DNA from 3 places in the Streptococcus agalactiae genome. Region 1 is predicted to be linked to each of the others. Evidence: predicted binding sites of a transcription regulator. Region 1 holds the regulator's gene; each other region holds the start of a gene.

Region 1 (6,198 bases):
GTCCATTCTGAATATCCAGAATGGTATGAAAATTACGACGTTTCACCTAAAATTCGGATTGATGGTAACAAACTTGATTTCGTCAAAAATCCAGAGGATCTTCAACACGTCCTTGACACTATTGATTCCGAATTGCAAAAACTTGATTTACTATAATTAGGTGATATCTATGATTATAAGACCTGTCCTACCCTCAGATGCTAAAGAATTACTTGCTATCTATGCTCCCTACGTTGCTGACACTACAATAACGTTTGAATACGATATTCCTAGTATATCGGAATTCACTAATCGTATCAAAAATATCAGCAAATCTTTCCCATATTTAGTTGCTGAAGAAAATGGGAAAATATTAGGTTATGCATATGCTTCAACTTACTACGCTAGAGCTGCCTATGACTGGACTTGCGAGCTTTCTATTTACCTTGATAAAGATGCACGTAGCAAAAAAATTGGTAGCCAACTATATGATACATTGGAGAAAGAATTAGTTAGCCAAGGGTATGTTAATCTACTCGCTTGTATCAGTTTACCAAATGATATAAGTATTGCATTCCACAAAAAAAGAGGATTTAATCAAGTCGCACATTTCCCAAAAATCGGATTTAAATTTGAACAATGGCATGACATTGTGTGGTTACAAAAGCGATTGAAATCTTAAGGTAATCTTTAGATTTATTTTAAGTTAGCAAAAGATTAGGATATTATAATATATTTATCCTAAAATTTTTCAACGACTTTCAGTCGTACCTATATCTACAAGTGCAATTGTTAGATATAGATCCTTTTACTTTTCATAAATCTATAAGAAAATGTCCAAAATATTTTGGACGTTTTCTTTTTATATTAAAATTCCAGTACCCATCGGTACTGGAATGTTTTATGATTTTGCAATATCAAATTTCAATTTGCCTTTGGATACGCCAATCTTAATTACTTGCCCCTCTTTCACTTGATTTGCCAATAGTAGTTCTGATAAATGATCCTCTACTTGCGTTTGAATAGTTCTACGCAGTGGACGAGCACCCATTTCTATATCATAGCCATCCTCTGCCAAGTGTTTCAAGGCTGAAGGCTGGAATTTCAGATCCATACCTTTATCTTTAAGCGCTAAAATTAAAGGTTTAACCATAATTTTCACAACTTCACGCATATTATCTTGACTGAGACTATGGAATACAACTTTCTCATCAATACGATTGATAAACTCCGGTCGATAAGCTTTTTTAAGCTCCTCCATAATACGTTTTTGCATAGCAGTATAATCATGGCTGATATCCTTAGCTCCAAAACCAACTGTTTTATCGTCACGTAATGCAGTTGCTCCTAAATTAGAAGTCATAATGATTATAGTATTTGAAAAGTCAACTTTTCGTCCTCGACTATCTGTTAAAACGCCATCATCAAGCACTTGTAATAATACATTAAAAATATCTGGATGAGCTTTTTCAACTTCATCAAAAAGTAAAACTGAATATGGTTTATTGCGTACTTTTTCAGTCAACTCTCCTCCTTCATCATAACCAACATAACCTGGAGGTGCCCCATTCAGGCGAGAAGCTGCGAATTTTTCCATATATTCCGACATATCAAAACGAATTAGGGCTGATTCATCATCAAACAACACTTCTGCCAAGGCTTTTGCTAACTCTGTCTTACCAACACCAGTTGGTCCCAAGAACATAAAGGAACCAATAGGACGCTTACCAGTACGAATGCCAGATTGATTGCGACGGATAGCACGACTAATGGCAGTAACTGCATCATCTTGACCGATAACACGTTTATGCAATTCTTTTTCTAAATTGAGGTATTTTTTACTATCAGCTTGTGTCAATTTTTCAACAGGAATACCAGATAGACGACTGAGAGTTGCCATAATATGATCTTCTGTTACGGCAATAGGCTTACGCTTTTTACCCTTATGACTTGCTTTTAGAGCTTTAGAAGCAGATTTCATATCATCATCTAAAATAGCTTGGTCAACTTCTGTTAAAAGCGAAGGAGCATTTTTCTTAATCATCATTTGCACAGTGGCAGAAGCTTCATCAAGTAAGTCTATAGCTGAGTCTGGTAAATTCTTACTTGTCAAATAACGATGAGCCACTTTTACAGCAGTCATAACTGCTTCATCTGAAATAGTAACATTATGAAAGGCTTCATACGCTGGCTTCAATCCAAGTAGAATTTCATATGCGTCTTCAAGATTTGGTTCTTCTACTAAAACTTTTGCAAAGCGACGGGATAAAGCAGCATCTTTTTCAATATGCTTTTGATATTCCTCTTGAGTTGTTGCTCCAACAGTGCGTAAAGTGCCTCGAGCCAAAGCTGGTTTTAAAATATTAGCAGCATCAAGTGTGCTATCAATACCAGAGCCAGAACCCATAATAGTATGCAGTTCATCAATGAAAAGAATAATATGACCGTCTTCTTCAATATCTGCAATGATTTGATTCATACGTTCCTCAAAATCACCACGAAAACGAGTTCCAGCAACAACGCTCATCATATCTAACTCTAGAACACGCATATCTCTAAGCTCATAAGGAATATTTCCATTAGCAATACGTTGTGCTAGACCGTACGCCAAAGCTGTTTTACCGACACCCGCATCTCCAACTAAGACAGGATTATTCTTTGTTTTACGACTTAAGACTTGGACCATACGTGAAATTTCTTTATCACGCCCAATAACAGGTTCAATTTCCCCATCAACCGCCATCTGTGATAAATCACGTGTGAAATCAGCTAAATCACCAGCAGTACTTGGTGGTTTCATCATATCAGAAAAAGAAGCACCCGACTTTGCTTTTTTAGGATTACGTAATTCATAAATTGCTTTGATATCATCTTTTGTAAAACCGGCATGACGTTCTAGAGCCTTACGTAAATCAACCATACGAACTGATTCACCATCGTCTTGACCTCTAAAGCCAACTAATTCTAAGATACGTGTGGCTAATAAATCTTTATTAACCAACATAGCAAGCAAGACATGTTCAGTACCCACATCTTCAGCTCCTACTACGATACTAATATTTTCTGCTAACTTTAAGATCTTTTTCAAAGCTGGTGATTGCTCTAAAAATTGATAATTGGTAATCTCTTCTTTCGGTGCTCTACCTAAAGCTAAAATTGTTGCTGCTTCGTACTCTTCAATTGCAACTTCAGACTCATATTCAGCAAATGTCAAACCAGCTACTGAATCATGAACTAAAACCATTGCTAAAAGAAGATGCCAGCTTTCTAAATAGTGACTTTCATAGCGTGCTGCTTGAAATTGCGCCAATCTGAATACTTCTTGTAATTTTATGGAATAATGACTCATAAATGGAATCCTTTTCTATCTAATCGTTGTAATAATTTACGGAGCATACGAGCTCTAATAACAGAGGCTTGCTCTCCTAAGACGTCATCACCTGATGTCGCCAGAATCAAATTTCCTTCACGTTCTGTAATTATCTCTTCATCGAATAATAATTGAATCAAATCATCAAAGACTTGTTCACTGATACGCTCGCCAATCGTTGATAACATATTTCCAAATAATTGGTGTTGATCAGAAAAATGAACCTTAGCAATGCGGATGTAACCTCCACCACCTCGTTTACTCTCAACCACATAACCACGGCTTTCAGTAAACCGTGTCTTAATGACATAGTTAATCTGACTAGGAACAACTTGAAAAGTATCAGCTAAATTGGAACGCTTTATTTCAGCAATTCCTGATTGTTCTAATAATGATTTTATATATTCTTCAATATTATCGGAAGTATTTTTTATGGCCACAAATTCACTCCTTCCTCTTTGACTATAACTGACTATTATTATATCAAATTTTTAAAAGATACGGAAATGAAATCTATCTAAGGATAGTAAAACTAGAATGACCGCGGATTTTAGTTGTCATTACTAGCAAGATAAGATAAAATGGAATAATACCATAGAAAGGTTTTATTTAATGAATTACATTATTACATTTTTGATTTCAATGATTCCCTTAGTGGAACTACGAGGAGCTGTGCCATTTGCAATCGCTAATGGAATACCTTTGTGGGAAGCGCTAGCTATCGGTGTTGTTGGAAACATGCTACCTGTACCTATCATCTTCTTCTTTGCTCGCAAAGTTCTAGAATGGGGAGCAGATAAACCTTATACTGGTAAGTTTTTCACATGGTGCCTTAAAAAAGGACATAGCGGTGGTCAAAAACTTGAAAAAGTAGCTGGAGAAAAAGGATTGTTTATTGCCTTGCTATTGTTTGTAGGCATTCCCTTACCCGGAACAGGAGCATGGACTGGCACACTTGCAGCTAGCCTCCTAGATTGGGAATTTAAACATAGTGTTATTGCTGTTATGCTAGGTGTTATACTAGCTGGATGCATCATGGGAACATTATCCATTATCGGCTTCAACCTATTCTAGAAAAGTTAAGGTGAGATGACTGTCTCTCCTTTTTTAATATTTGCCAATCCACCAATTCGATACCAAAATAAGACACTTGACTTAAGCCAAGTGTCTTATTTTAAAATATATTTACTGACAACATTTTGCTGCCAAATTATAATATAAAGCGAGTGTTAATTATTTTTCAAGTGCTGCTGCCATTGTAGCTGCAACTTCTGCTTCAAAGTCGTTAGAAGCTTTCTCAATACCTTCTCCAACTTCAAAACGTACGAAAGCAACTGCTTTAGCATTTACTGACTCAAGATAAGCTTCAACTGTTTTGCTATCATCCATGATGTAAACTTGAGCAAGGAGTGTGTACTCTTGGTCAACTTTAGTGTTGTCAAGCATGAAACGATCCATTTTACCTGGAACGATTTTATCCCAGATTTTTTCTGGTTTACCTTCTGCAGCTAATTCTGCTTTGATGTCTTCTTCTGCTTGGGCAATAACTTCATCAGTCAATTGAGCTTTTGATCCATATTTAAGGAATGGAAGAGCTGGTTTGTTAACCATAGCACGACTCTCGTTGTCTTGCTCAATTTTGTGGTTCAACTGAGCTAATTCATCATGAACAAATTGTGCATCAAGTTCAGTATATGAAAGAACAGTTGGCTTCATAGCTGCAACGTGCATTGATACTTGTTTAGCAAGTGCATCGTCGCCACCTTCAACAACAGTAATTACTCCGATACGTCCACCATTATGTTGGTATGCACCAAAATGTTGCTCATCAGTTTTTTCAACTAAAGCGAAGCGACGGAATGAAATTTTTTCACCAATTGTAGCAGTTGCAGTTACAAATGCTTGTTCTAAAGTTTCACCTGAAGGCATTGTTAAAGCAAGTGCTTCTTCATTGTTTGAAGGACGTCCTTCTGCAATAACTTTAGCAGTTTCATTAACTAATGTTACAAATTGGTCGTTTTTAGCAACAAAGTCAGTCTCAGCGTTAACTTCAATAACTGCTGCAACGTTACCATCAACATAAACACCTGTTAAACCTTCAGCAGCAACACGGTCTGCTTTTTTAGCTGCTTTAGCCATACCTTTTTCGCGAAGTAATTCAATCGCTTTATCAAGGTCACCATCAGTTTCTACTAATGCTTTTTTAGCGTCCATAACGCCTGCACCTGATTTTTCACGCAATTCTTTTACAAGTTTAGCTGTGATTTCTGCCATTTTCGTTCTCCTCTTAATTTCAAATAATGATTAAAAAAACGAGACAGAGCGGTTTGCATCTGCCCCGTTTTAGGATTTACAATAAATTAAATGTTAGTCGTTGTTTGATCCTTCAACTACTTCAACGATTTCTTCAATTGAATCTGCTTGTGCTTCTTGAGCGAAGTCAATGTCAGCATCTTCACCTTGACGACCTTCAATAACTGCATCAGCTAATTTAGAAGTAATTAATTTAACGGCGCGAATAGCGTCATCGTTTGCTGGGATGATAACATCGATATCATCTGGATCAGCGTTAGTGTCAACCATAGCTACAACTGGAATACCAAGTTTTTTAGCTTCTTTAACAGCGATTTGCTCTTTATGTGGGTCAACAACATACATTACATCTGGGATGCGTGGCATATCTTCGATACCACCCAAGAATTTTTCAAGACGTGCACGTTGTTTGTTTAACAATGCAACTTCTTTCTTAGGAAGAAGTTCAAAAGTTCCTTCTTCTTCCATACGTTTGATTTCTTTCAAACGAGCAATACGTTTTTGGATAGTTCCCCAGTTAGTAAGAGTTCCACCTA
Region 2 (6,198 bases), 1.3 Mb from region 1:
TGCAAAGAGGGGATATTGCAACTTTGGGTTGCTACAGTAACTAATCCTGCACCAGTTTTGACACAGGCCAAAGCTGCCATTATAATAGCACCTCCATAGGGATAAAAACCTCCTATCAGAAGAACACTACCATAATCACCTTTATGGCTTGATTTAGGGCGTGGCTTAATTAACGCCCTCGCTTCTTGTTCACCAACAATCATAGACTCACACTTCTAAGAGCTGCTTGATAAGTTTGTTCCAAAAGCATTGTAATCGTCATAGGTCCTACGCCCCCAGGAACAGGTGTTATCATACTAGCAACTTCTGCCACTTGTTCAAATACAACGTCTCCAATCAATTTACCATTTTCATCGCGATTCATACCAACATCAATCACCACAGCACCTTCTTTAACGAAGTCTTTTGTAACAAAGTGCCCCTGACCAATCGCAACAATAAGGATATCAGCCTCCTTTGTTACCTCAGAAAGGTTTCGAGTTCTTGAATGTGTCAAAGTAACTGTTGCGTTTTTATCAAGGAGAAGTTGTGCCATTGGCTTACCAACAATATTGGACCTTCCGATGATAACAGCATGTTTTCCCTCTAAATCCACATGGTACTCTCTAAACATCTCCATAATACCAGCTGGCGTACAAGGTACCATCATCGGTCGTCCTGACCAAAGATGACCCGTATTCATTGGGTGGAAACCATCAACATCTTTCTTAGGATCTATTGCTAAAATAATTTTTTTATCGTTAATATGTTGTGGTAACGGAAGTTGAACTAAAATACCATGGATACTTTTATCTTCATTGTATTGATGGATAATATCAATCAGTTCTTCTTGAGAAATGGATTCAGATAATCGTAGAGTCTCACTTTTAAAACCAGCTTCTAATGCAGAGCGTTCTTTATTTCGAACGTACACTTGGCTAGCTGGATTATCCCCAACAAGGATTACAGCTAAACCAGGTATGATACCATGCTGTTCCTTTAACCTTTCAACTTTTCGCCCTAACTCAGCCTGCATTTTTTGTGATAAGGCTTTACCATCTATTAATTCAGTCATTGATACTCCTTCTTCATCCGTTTTTTCTATATTATATCAAAAAATAGCGATTATGCTATTTTATATCGCTATTCATTTTGTATCAATTTTAATCAATAGAAAAGGCAATGAATCCCTCATCGCCTTTTTACATATGACTTATTTAGTACTATTCATTTTAGCACGACAAGCCGACTCAATTGCATTAAGTTTCGATAAACTATCTGCTTCTGTACAACCAATCGTATAAAGGTAACATTTTATCTTAGGTTCCGTCCCTGACGGCCTTAAAGCATACCATGAACCCTCATTAAAATAATATTTTAAACAATTTTGCTTTGGAAAATCCTTATAACCATCCTTGAAATCAATAGAATTCTCCAATGTCATCTCACCTACTTGTAATATTGGGTCCTGTCTAAAATCCTCCATAATACGACTAATACGTTCTTGCCCCTCAGCACCCTCTAACTCAAGAGAAAATTGGCGCTCGTTGTAATAGCCAAATTTATCGTAAATGGTTTGCAAAACGTCTAAAAGTGTTTGCCCTCGTTCTTTATAATAGGCAGTCATTTCTACTACCATCATTGAAGCACTCACAGCATCTTTATCACGTACAAAAGTGCCATAGCAAAAACCAATACTTTCTTCATAGCCAAAGAGATAAGTTTTATCCTTTGAGATATCATATTCATTAGCTTTTCCACAAATATTTTTAAATCCTGTTAAAGTTTCAACAGTTTCAATATTATATTTATCTGCAATAACTTTTGATAGATCACCAGTTACAATGGATTTTACCAATACAGGATGATGTGGCAAATTCCCTAAGGCACATCGTTGTGAAAAAATATAATAGGAAAGAAGTGCCCCTATCTTATTACCATTTAAGAAAATATATTCTCCCTTACTATCTTTGACTTCCAATGCTACTCGGTCACAATCTGGATCTGTGGCAAGTAAGATATCTGCATCAACTGACTTTCCTAGAGATTCTGAATAGGCAAATGCTTTAGGAACTTCAGGGTTTGGATAGCCAACCGTTGTAAAATCAGGATCGGGCATTTCCTGCTCAGGTACCACATAAACATTTTCAAAACCACGGCGTCTTAAAACTTCGCGCACAGGTAAATTTCCTACGCCATTTAAAGGAGTATAAACTACCCGGACTGACTTATCAATATTAGTATCATTAATAGTTAAACCAAGCACTTCTTTTTTATATGCTTCTTCAATACTCTCATCGATATAACTTGCCGAACCACTTGCCAGAGCCTCTTCAAAGGGTATTTGCTTAATTTGCTGATAATCGGTTATAGCATCCATATGATTGGCAATTTGATCAGCAATATCATCTAAAATCTGAGATCCTTCTTTCCAATATGCCTTATAACCATTATAAGCTTGAGGATTATGACTAGCAGTAATCATCACACCCGAAACACATCCTAGAGCACGAATAGCATATGAGCACATTGGTGTTGGGCGAATCCCTTTATAAATATAAGACTTAATACCATTTGCTGCCATAATGGAACAAGTTAATTCTGCAAATTCCTTAGATTGATAACGGACATCATAACTAACTGCAATTCCACGTGCAATAGCTTCAGGGCCATGATCAATAATCGTATTAGCTAATGCTTGTGCTGCTTTCCCCACCATATAAGTATTCATACGATTGGTTCCTGCTCCAAGTTTACCTCTCAATCCCGCCGTTCCAAATTCTAATGTTTTGTAAAAACGATCCTGAATTTCAGATTCATCGCCTTTAATAGCTTCTAAATCTGACTTAATATCTTTACCGAGTGAGTCGTTTTCTAACCACTCTTGATAAATCTCTTTATAATTCATATGAGACATCCTATTCTAAGACCAAAATGGTAAAAATCAGCTCCATGATAAGAGATTTTAGTTCTTCAGGAGCTAACTGAATAGTATCAAATTAACCTTATAAAGTCAACTTATTTTATAAATTAACTACACTTAATATATTTAAAGCGTCTAAATTTTTTTCATCACCCTATCATTCTTAGTCTACATTATATATAGACTTACCAACTTCCAAACAATACAGTAACAATTTACTCATAACAATGGAATAATAAAAGTCTAAAACAAGTTGTTTTAGACAATGAAATTATAATACTTTACTTAAGAAATCTCTTGTGCGGATTTCTTTTGTCTGCTCAAATACTTCCTTAGGGGCCCCTTGCTCAACAATAATTCCTGCATCCATAAAAATGACACGATCCGCTACTTCACGTGCAAAACCCATTTCATGAGTGACAATAACCATCGCCATACCAGATTTAGCTAAATCTTGCATAACAGTCAAGACTTCACCTACCATTTCAGGATCAAGAGCTGAAGTAGGTTCATCAAAAAGAAGGACATCAGGATTCATTGCAAGACCTCTTGCAATAGCAATTCGTTGTTGTTGTCCTCCAGATAAGCTAGCTGGATAAGTATTAGCCTTCTCTTTGAGTCCAACTTTTTCAAGTAGCTCATATGCTTTTGTCTGAGCATCAAGCTTAGAAAGCCCCTTTGTCTTAATAGGTGATAAAGTAATATTTTCTAGTACAGTCATATTGGGAAATAGATTGAACTGTTGAAAAACCATGCCCATTTTTTCGCGCATTTTAAAAATATCATTCTTTTTGTCTGTTATATCAATCCCTTCAAAAGTCACTGTTCCCTTTGTTGGTACTTCCAAGAGATTCATTGTTCTTAAAAATGTTGACTTACCAGAGCCAGAAGGGCCAATAATAACCACTACTTCTCCTTGATGAATATCCAAGTCAATGCCTTTTAAAACCTCATTTTTCCCAAAACTTTTATGAAGTCCTTGTATTGAAATAATTGGCTCAACCATCTATTTTTACCCCTTTCCCAAGATATTTCTCCATTTGTTTTAACAAAGCTGAGAGAATCGTTGTCAACATTAAATAGTAAAATGCTGCAAATAATAACGGTGCAACTGGTGAGTAAGTAGCCGTTACAACTGATTGTGCTCCGTTCCATAATTCCATGACACCAATAGTTTGAAGGAGAGCACTATCTTTAATAATTGTAATAAATTCATTCCCTAGAGCAGGTAAAATATTTTTAAAAGCTTGGGGTAAGATAACATAGCGAAGTGTATTTTTAGGTCGAATCCCCAACGAGTAAGCTGCTTCTATTTGTCCAGATGGTACAGCCTCAATCCCTGCACGTACAATTTCCGAAATATAGGCACCACTATTTAAGGAAATGATAATGATACCAGGTAAAAGTCGTGTAAAATCTAAATCTAAAACACCAAAGCTAATCGTTGGTAAATTGTTAAAATGCATCCATGCGAAAGCAATCATAATTTGAACTACCATCGGTGTCCCACGAAATACCCATACATAGAAATTAGCTAATATTGTGAGAAAATGTAAATTAGTACGCTTTACTAAAGCAATTAACACACCTATAATAGTTCCAAAAAAAACAACACATGTTGAAATCATAATGGTTACCATCACACCATAATTAAAATAGGACCAATATTGTGGTAAAAATGAAAAATTCATTGACATCTCCTAAAAAAGTAATTGCCAATAGTCTATCACACAAAGAATAAAAATACAAGTCTAAATAAATATTTTTGTTTTTATTCTATTTTACTGTATATTTAGATATAAAAAAAAGACCTTCAAGGTCTTTTATAATTATCAGTATAATAAATCGTAAATTTCCATTGCGATAAGGTCAATGCTGTCAAATGAATATGATTCACGCGCTTCTACATCACGTAATGTGAAAACAGGACCGTTTTCAGGGTCATTACTAAAAGATACTTCTGCTACAACAACACCTTCACGTTCAAAATTACGTTTTAAATTACCACCATCAGTCGCCATTAATTCGAGGCGATTGATGATTCTCACTAAATGTGATTCCATCTTACTTACTCCTATATATTTTCTAGTCTTTTCTATTTTAACACAAAAGTGACCAAAGCAACATGAAAAGCAACATTTTTACTAACTTTTTAACGATTTTATCGTCTAAAATCCGCAAATAACGATTTTTCTCAGTAGTCATCTATTTTTCAATTTAGCACTCTAATATATTCAGTGCTAAAAACAGAACTTTTTTCTTGATTTCTAGGCTTTAGGTGCTATAATAAAAGCATAAAGTTTGACTATATTTGACTATATACACATCAATAGTTAAATGTCATAAGAAAGGGGTAGCCTATGCTCTGTCAAAACTGCAAACTAAACGAATCAACTATTCATTTGTATACAAATGTTAATGGAAAACAAAAGCAAGTTGATCTTTGTCAAAATTGCTACCAAATTATTAAAACTGACCCTAATAATCCACTTTTTTCAGGTTTAAATCATGTTTCACATGCGCCTGGTGGCATCAATCCTTTCTTTGATGATTTCTTTGGAGATTTAAATAATTTCAGAGCCTTTAATGGCCAAGATTTACCAAACACTCCTCCTACACAATCAGGAGGAAACCGAGGTGGAGGAAACGGTAATGGACGAAATAATAATCGCAACCAAACTGCAACTCCTTCTCAAGCCAAAGGGATTCTAGAAGAATTTGGTATCAATGTCACTGAAATAGCCCGCCATGGTGATATTGACCCTGTTATTGGACGTGACTCAGAAATTATTCGTGTTATCGAAATCCTTAATCGTCGTACAAAAAATAATCCTGTACTTATTGGCGAACCCGGCGTTGGGAAAACTGCCGTTGTTGAAGGACTTGCTCAGAAAATTGTTGATGGTAATGTGCCTCATAAACTTCAAGGCAAACAAGTTATTCGTTTGGATGTTGTGAGTCTAGTACAAGGAACGGGCATTCGTGGTCAATTTGAAGAACGCATGCAAAAGTTGATGGAAGAAATTCGTCAACGTCAAGATGTTATTCTATTCATAGATGAAATTCACGAAATAGTTGGAGCTGGTACAGCTGGCGAAGGTAGTATGGATGCAGGTAATATTTTAAAACCTGCCCTTGCACGTGGAGAATTACAACTAGTAGGTGCTACTACTCTCAATGAATATCGTATTATCGAAAAGGACGCTGCCTTAGAACGCCGTATGCAACCTGTAAAAGTCGATGAGCCTTCTGTTGAAGAAACCATTACTATTTTGAAAGGTATCCAAAAAAAATAC
Region 3 (6,198 bases), 240 kb from region 1:
GAATTCCCATGAACGATGAGCATGTGCGTAGCTTGAATGTTTCAAACACTGTTTGTATGATTGTTTATGAAGCCCTTAGGCAGCAAAGCTTTCCTAATTTAGAATTAAGCCATACTTATGAAAATGATAAATTAAAATAATAAAGAAAGTGATCGTTTAAAATGGTCACTTTTATCTTTAGAATGTTAATTAGTATATAGTATCAAAAACAAATGGTAAAATAGTCACCAAGGCGACAAGGGATATTTTTAGCTGTAGAATAGTCAGGAGTAATTATGATTACATATGATTTCACAAGTTTACCAGAACGTTTTTCAAGTAATGCCATAAAATGGAAGGCGGTTCAAAAAGATCAAGAAATCCTTCCCCTTTGGATTGCGGATATGGATTTTCCTATCTTTCCAGAAATGTCGGAGGCTATTGAAGATTTTTCACACCAAATGGTTTTTGGCTATGATAGTCCTAAAGACAGTTTATACCAAGCTATCTCTAATTGGGAAGTGCAAGAACATGGTTATCAATTTGATAAAAAATCATTATTATTAATTGATGGGGTTGTACCAGCGATTTCAGTTGCTATACAAGCCTTCACAAAGGAGGGAGATGCTGTTCTAATTAATACCCCAGTCTATCCGCCTTTTGCTAGAACTATAAAATACAATAATCGTCATTTAGTTTCAAATAGTTTACTTAATAATAATCAGTATTTTGAGATTGACTTTAAACAATTAGAAAAAGATATCATTGAAAATAATGTAAAGCTTTATATTTTTTGTAGTCCACATAATCCTGGTGGGCGTGTCTGGACAAAAGAAGAAATTCAAAAAATAGGAGATATCTGTAAACGGTATAATGTTATCCTCGTTTCTGACGAAATACATCAAGATTTGGTATTATTTGATAATGTACACCATAGCTTTAATACTGTTGATTCTAGTTTTAAAGAATTGAGTGTTATTTTATCTAGTGCAACTAAAACGTTTAATATTGCAGGGACTAAAAATAGCTTTGCAATAATTGAAAATGAAAAGTTACGCTCTGATTTTAAGAAGAGGCAAATAGCTAACAATCAACAAGAAATTTCCTCATTGGGGTTATTAGCTACAGAAGTTGCCTTTACAAAAGGGAAACAATGGTTAAAGGCCCTAAAAACGGAGTTAGAAGAATCAATAGAATACCTTTATGAGCAATTAACGCAAAAAACTCATATCAAAGTGATGAAACCAGAGGGAACTTATCTTGTTTGGTTAGATTTTTCTGCTTATAATTTAACGCATTTAGAAATTCAAGAAAAACTTCGATATGATGCCAAATTAATATTAAATGATGGTTTAACTTTTGGAAAAGAAGGGAAAAAACATGCTAGAATCAATGTCGCAGCTCCTAGGTCTGTTATTGAGGAGGCAGTTTTGCGATTAGTGACAAACTTTAGAAAAAATGACTAGACTATAAAAAAAGTCGCATGGAAAGGGTTTTTATGTTATAATACTTTGAATGTAAACAAGCGTTAGAATGTTTTTAATGCTCAAAATTAAATAGAAAGCGGTCATTATAATGGGAAAATTTCAAGTCATTTCACATCCACTTATTCAACATAAACTGTCAATCTTACGTCGCACTACAACATCTACTAAAGATTTTCGTGAGTTAGTTGATGAGATTGCGATGTTAATGGGCTATGAAGTGTCTCGTGATTTACCTTTAGAAGATGTTGAAATCCAAACACCAGTAGCGACAACTGTACAAAAACAATTAGCTGGGAAAAAGTTAGCAATTGTTCCAATTTTACGTGCAGGTATTGGTATGGTTGATGGTTTCTTAAGCCTTGTGCCAGCTGCTAAAGTTGGTCATATCGGTATGTATCGTGATGAAGAGACTTTCCAACCAGTCGAATATTTAGTTAAGTTACCTGAAGATATTGATCAACGTCAGATTTTTGTAGTTGATCCAATGCTTGCTACAGGTGGGTCTGCTATTTTAGCAGTAGATTCTCTAAAAAAACGTGGCGCAGCTAGTATCAAATTTGTTTGTTTAGTAGCAGCTCCAGAAGGAGTGGCAGCACTTCAAGAAGCACATCCAGATGTAGATATTTATACCGCTGCTTTGGATGAAAAACTCAACGAACATGGCTACATTGTTCCTGGACTCGGAGATGCTGGGGATCGCTTATTTGGTACAAAATAAGATTTGAGATGAAGAAGGCTTTTCTGAAGAACTCAGAAAGCCTTTTCTTAAAAAGGTTATTATTTGACCTTTGTTGACCAAATGATTATAATAGTGACAGTGATAAAAAGAAATGGAGAAAGATATGATTCCAGTAGTTATTGAACAAACAAGTCGTGGTGAACGCTCTTATGATATTTACTCACGTCTTTTAAAAGATCGTATTATTATGTTGACAGGCCAAGTTGAGGATAATATGGCTAATAGTATCATTGCACAGTTATTGTTTCTCGATGCACAAGATAATACAAAGGACATTTACCTTTATGTCAATACACCGGGTGGTTCAGTATCGGCTGGACTTGCTATTGTGGATACCATGAACTTCATTAAATCGGACGTACAGACGATTGTTATGGGGATGGCTGCTTCGATGGGAACCATTATTGCTTCGAGTGGTGCTAAAGGAAAACGTTTTATGTTACCGAATGCAGAATATATGATCCACCAACCAATGGGCGGAACAGGCGGAGGCACACAGCAATCTGATATGGCTATTGCTGCTGAGCATCTTTTAAAAACGCGTCATACTTTAGAAAAAATCTTAGCTGATAATTCTGGTCAATCTATTGAAAAAGTCCATGATGATGCAGAGCGTGATCGTTGGATGAGTGCTCAAGAAACACTTGATTATGGCTTTATTGATGCTATTATGGAAAATAATAATCTGCAATAATAGATTTAAAAGAGTTGAGTTTATCAACTCTTTTTTTATTTGTTGGAATTATGTTATAATCTTAGTAATTACAGATATGACGCAGAAAGGAAAAAATTATTGAATAAACAAGAGCGTTTAGGAATGAGCGTTTATCTTTACTATAATCGTGACGCTCGTAAATTATATAAATACGGAGATGTTCATTATCATTCTCGTAGATTAAGATATCTAGTCATTTATGTTAATAAAGAAGATATTGTTAGCGTTAGTAAAGAGATAAAACATTTAAAATTTGTTAAGGATGTTCGGTTATCAGCAATTGATGATATTGATCAGGATTTTGTTGGAAACTTATATCGTTAAGATATTTACTAGTAGTTATTAAAAAGAAGGAGTTCAGATGTCCTTCTTTTTTATTTAGTTTCTATAATTTTCAAAAAAATAATTTAAAAACTATTGACAATATTCTGATAATTCTGTATTATTTTAGTTACCATTTTCAAAAAAGGAGAAAAATATGGAAAAGAGACTTAGTTTAGGAGCTCTTGTTTTAGCTAGTACAGTTCTTTTAGCAGCATGTGGAAATGTCGGAGGAGGAGCATCTTCGACAGGAACAAAAATAGGGAAAGATATTAAGGTAGGATATAACTGGGAATTATCAGGAAACGTTTCTTCGTATGGAAATTCAATGAAGAACGGAGCTGACTTAGCAGTAAAAGAAATTAATGCTGCTGGAGGGGTTGGCGGCAAGAAGTTAAAAGTCCTATCACAGGATAATAAATCAGAAAATGCAGAGGCAGCAACGGTTGCCACAAACTTAGTTACCAAAGGAGCTAATGTCATTATCGGACCAGCAACATCGGGTGCAGCTGCATCTTCAACTCCAAAAGTAAATGCAGCAGCAGTTCCAATGATTGCACCTGCTGCGACACAAGACAATTTAGTCTATGGTTCTGATGGAAAAACCTTAAATCAGTATTTCTTCCGAGCTACTTTTGTCGATAATTATCAAGGAAAGCTATTGTCTCAGTATGCTACAGACAACCTTAAAGCTAAAAAAGTTGTTCTATTTTATGATAATTCATCAGATTACTCAAAGGGGGTAGCAAAATCATTTAAGGAAAGTTATAGTGGAAAAATTGTTGATAGTATGACATTCTCCGCTGGTGATACTGATTTCCAAGCGTCATTGACTAAGTTGAAAGGGAAAGAATATGATGCTATTGTGATGCCAGGTTACTATACCGAGACAGGATTAATAGTTAAGCAAGCGCGTGATTTAGGTATCTCTAAACCGGTTCTTGGGCCTGATGGTTTTGATAGTCCGAAATTTGTGCAATCGGCAACACCTGTGGGAGCTTCAAACGTTTATTATTTGACAGGTTTCACTACACAAGGATCAACCAAAGCTAAAGCTTTCCATGATCATTACGTTAAGGCATATGGTGAAGAACCATCCATGTTCTCGGCTTTATCATACGATGCCGTGTATATGGCAGCTAAATCTGCTAAAGGAGCTAAAACTTCAATTGATCTTAAAAAAGCTTTAGCTAAGCTGAAAGATTTTAAAGGTGTGACAGGGAAAATGTCTATTGATAAAAATCACAATGTTGTTAAATCAGCTTACGTTGTCAAATTAGAGGATGGAAAAACAAGTAGCGTTAACATTATTTCAGCAAAATAAGTATTCTCTAGAAAAAATGGGGGTTTAATTTTCAGCTCCCCTTTTTTAAAAAGTAATTTTTCAGAATAATTCGACAATAATATATAATAGAAAGTATGGTTATAATATGCTTCAACAGCTCGTTAATGGACTTATCTTAGGATCCATATATGCTTTACTTGCCTTAGGATATACTATGGTATATGGCATTATTAAGCTGATTAATTTTGCTCATGGGGACATCTATATGATGGGCGCTTTCATGGGCTATTATTTGATTAATCATCTTCATCTTAATTTTTTCCTAGCTTTATTAATTGCAATGCTGGGGTCTGCTTTCCTAGGTGTTGTAATTGAATATTTAGCTTATCGTCCACTGAGAAAATCAACTAGAATTGCCGCGTTAATTACAGCTATTGGTGTTTCTTTTCTTTTGGAGTACGGGATGGTATACCTTGTTGGAGCGGATACTAGGGCATTTCCGCAAGCCATTCATACTGTTAAATATAATTTAGGACCGATAACTATAACCAATGTTCAGCTCATCATTTTAGGTATTGCGCTATTACTAATGCTTACTTTACAGTTCATCGTTCAAAAAACTAAAATGGGGAAAGCTATGAGAGCTTTATCAGTGGATAGCGATGCCGCACAATTGATGGGAATTAATGTTAACCGTACCATTAGTTTTACATTTGCGCTGGGGTCTGCTTTAGCTGGAGCAGGTGGAGTACTGATTGGGCTTTATTATAATTCTGTTCAACCTCTTATGGGGGTAACTCCAGGGTTGAAAGCATTTGTTGCAGCTGTCTTAGGTGGTATTGGTATCATTCCGGGAGCGGCTATCGGTGGTTTTGTTATTGGCATTTTAGAAACTTTAGCGACTGCACTTGGTGTGTCAGATTTTCGAGATGGTATCGTTTATGCTATTTTAATTCTCATTTTCTTGATCCGTCCAGCAGGAATTCTTGGAAAAAATATTAAGGAGAAGGTCTAGGCATGAAAGAAAATATGAAATCAATTTTATCTTGGTTAGCTATAGTAGTGTTAGGTTATCTCTTGATTAGCGTGCTAATATCTATGGGTATATTTAACCTCTATCATATTCAAATTATTGAAACAATTGGGATTAATGTTATTTTAGCAGTTGGTTTGAACCTAATTGTAGGTTGTTCGGGACAGTTTTCACTAGGACATGCAGGTTTCATGGCTATTGGCGCTTATGCAGTTGCTATTATCGGCGTTAAAATGCCAACTTATGTAGGTTTTTTGATAGCTATACTTGTTGGAACTCTTGTTGCAGGAGGTATTGCCTTAGGTGTAGGAATTCCTACTTTGAGACTAAAAGGTGATTATTTAGCTATAGCTACTTTAGGTGTTGCTGAGATTATCCGTATTTTGTTGGTTAATGGAGGTGATATTACGAATGGTGCTGCGGGTATCATGGGGATTCCGCCTTTTACAACCTGGTCTTTAGTTTATGGGGTGGCAGTTGTGAGTCTTATCCTTGCAATGAATTTTTTGCGTAGTCCCTTAGGGCGTAATACAATTGCTATACGAGAAGATGAAATTGCAGCAGAGTCTATGGGTGTGGATACAACAAAAGTGAAAGTAATTGTTTTTGTTTTTGGAGCTATTTTAGCTTCTATCGCTG

The links. Region 1 encodes CtsR, which represses protease genes until heat stress. Its sites were predicted from a motif close to TTGGTCAAAAAAGGTCAAANA; they were not measured.
Region 2: QOR44_RS02695 (ATP-dependent Clp protease ATP-binding subunit) is a predicted target of CtsR. The motif match lies at 5,201-5,221, and genes of this name have one in related genera.
Region 3: QOR44_RS07740 (ATP-dependent Clp protease proteolytic subunit) is a predicted target of CtsR. The motif match lies at 2,245-2,265, and genes of this name have one in related genera.

The regions. Positions count from the first base shown of each region.
Region 1 covers NZ_OX460931.1:1,748,018-1,754,215, forward strand. The annotation lists gene QOR44_RS08895 (deoxynucleoside kinase) at 1-156, shown strand, start outside; gene QOR44_RS08900 (GNAT family N-acetyltransferase) at 170-661, shown strand; gene QOR44_RS08905 (ATP-dependent Clp protease ATP-binding subunit) at 881-3,328, opposite strand; gene QOR44_RS08910 (CtsR family transcriptional regulator) at 3,325-3,789, opposite strand; gene QOR44_RS08915 (COG2426 family protein) at 3,962-4,423, shown strand; gene tsf (translation elongation factor Ts) at 4,583-5,623, opposite strand; gene rpsB (30S ribosomal protein S2) at 5,717-6,198, opposite strand, start outside.
Region 2 covers NZ_OX460931.1:482,405-488,602, reverse strand. The annotation lists gene QOR44_RS02725 (NAD(P)H-hydrate dehydratase) at 1-203, opposite strand, end outside; gene QOR44_RS02720 (bifunctional methylenetetrahydrofolate dehydrogenase/methenyltetrahydrofolate cyclohydrolase) at 200-1,054, opposite strand; gene QOR44_RS02715 (phospho-sugar mutase) at 1,193-2,887, opposite strand; gene QOR44_RS02710 (amino acid ABC transporter ATP-binding protein) at 3,174-3,908, opposite strand; gene QOR44_RS02705 (amino acid ABC transporter permease) at 3,901-4,593, opposite strand; gene QOR44_RS02700 (DUF1797 family protein) at 4,735-4,965, opposite strand; gene QOR44_RS02695 (ATP-dependent Clp protease ATP-binding subunit) at 5,263-6,198, shown strand, end outside.
Region 3 covers NZ_OX460931.1:1,507,810-1,514,007, reverse strand. The annotation lists gene QOR44_RS07755 (tRNA (cytidine(34)-2'-O)-methyltransferase) at 1-140, shown strand, start outside; gene QOR44_RS07750 (MalY/PatB family protein) at 276-1,445, shown strand; gene upp (uracil phosphoribosyltransferase) at 1,555-2,184, shown strand; gene QOR44_RS07740 (ATP-dependent Clp protease proteolytic subunit) at 2,309-2,899, shown strand; gene QOR44_RS07735 (DUF2129 domain-containing protein) at 2,999-3,244, shown strand; gene QOR44_RS07730 (ABC transporter substrate-binding protein) at 3,399-4,565, shown strand; gene QOR44_RS07725 (branched-chain amino acid ABC transporter permease) at 4,672-5,541, shown strand; gene QOR44_RS07720 (branched-chain amino acid ABC transporter permease) at 5,544-6,198, shown strand, end outside.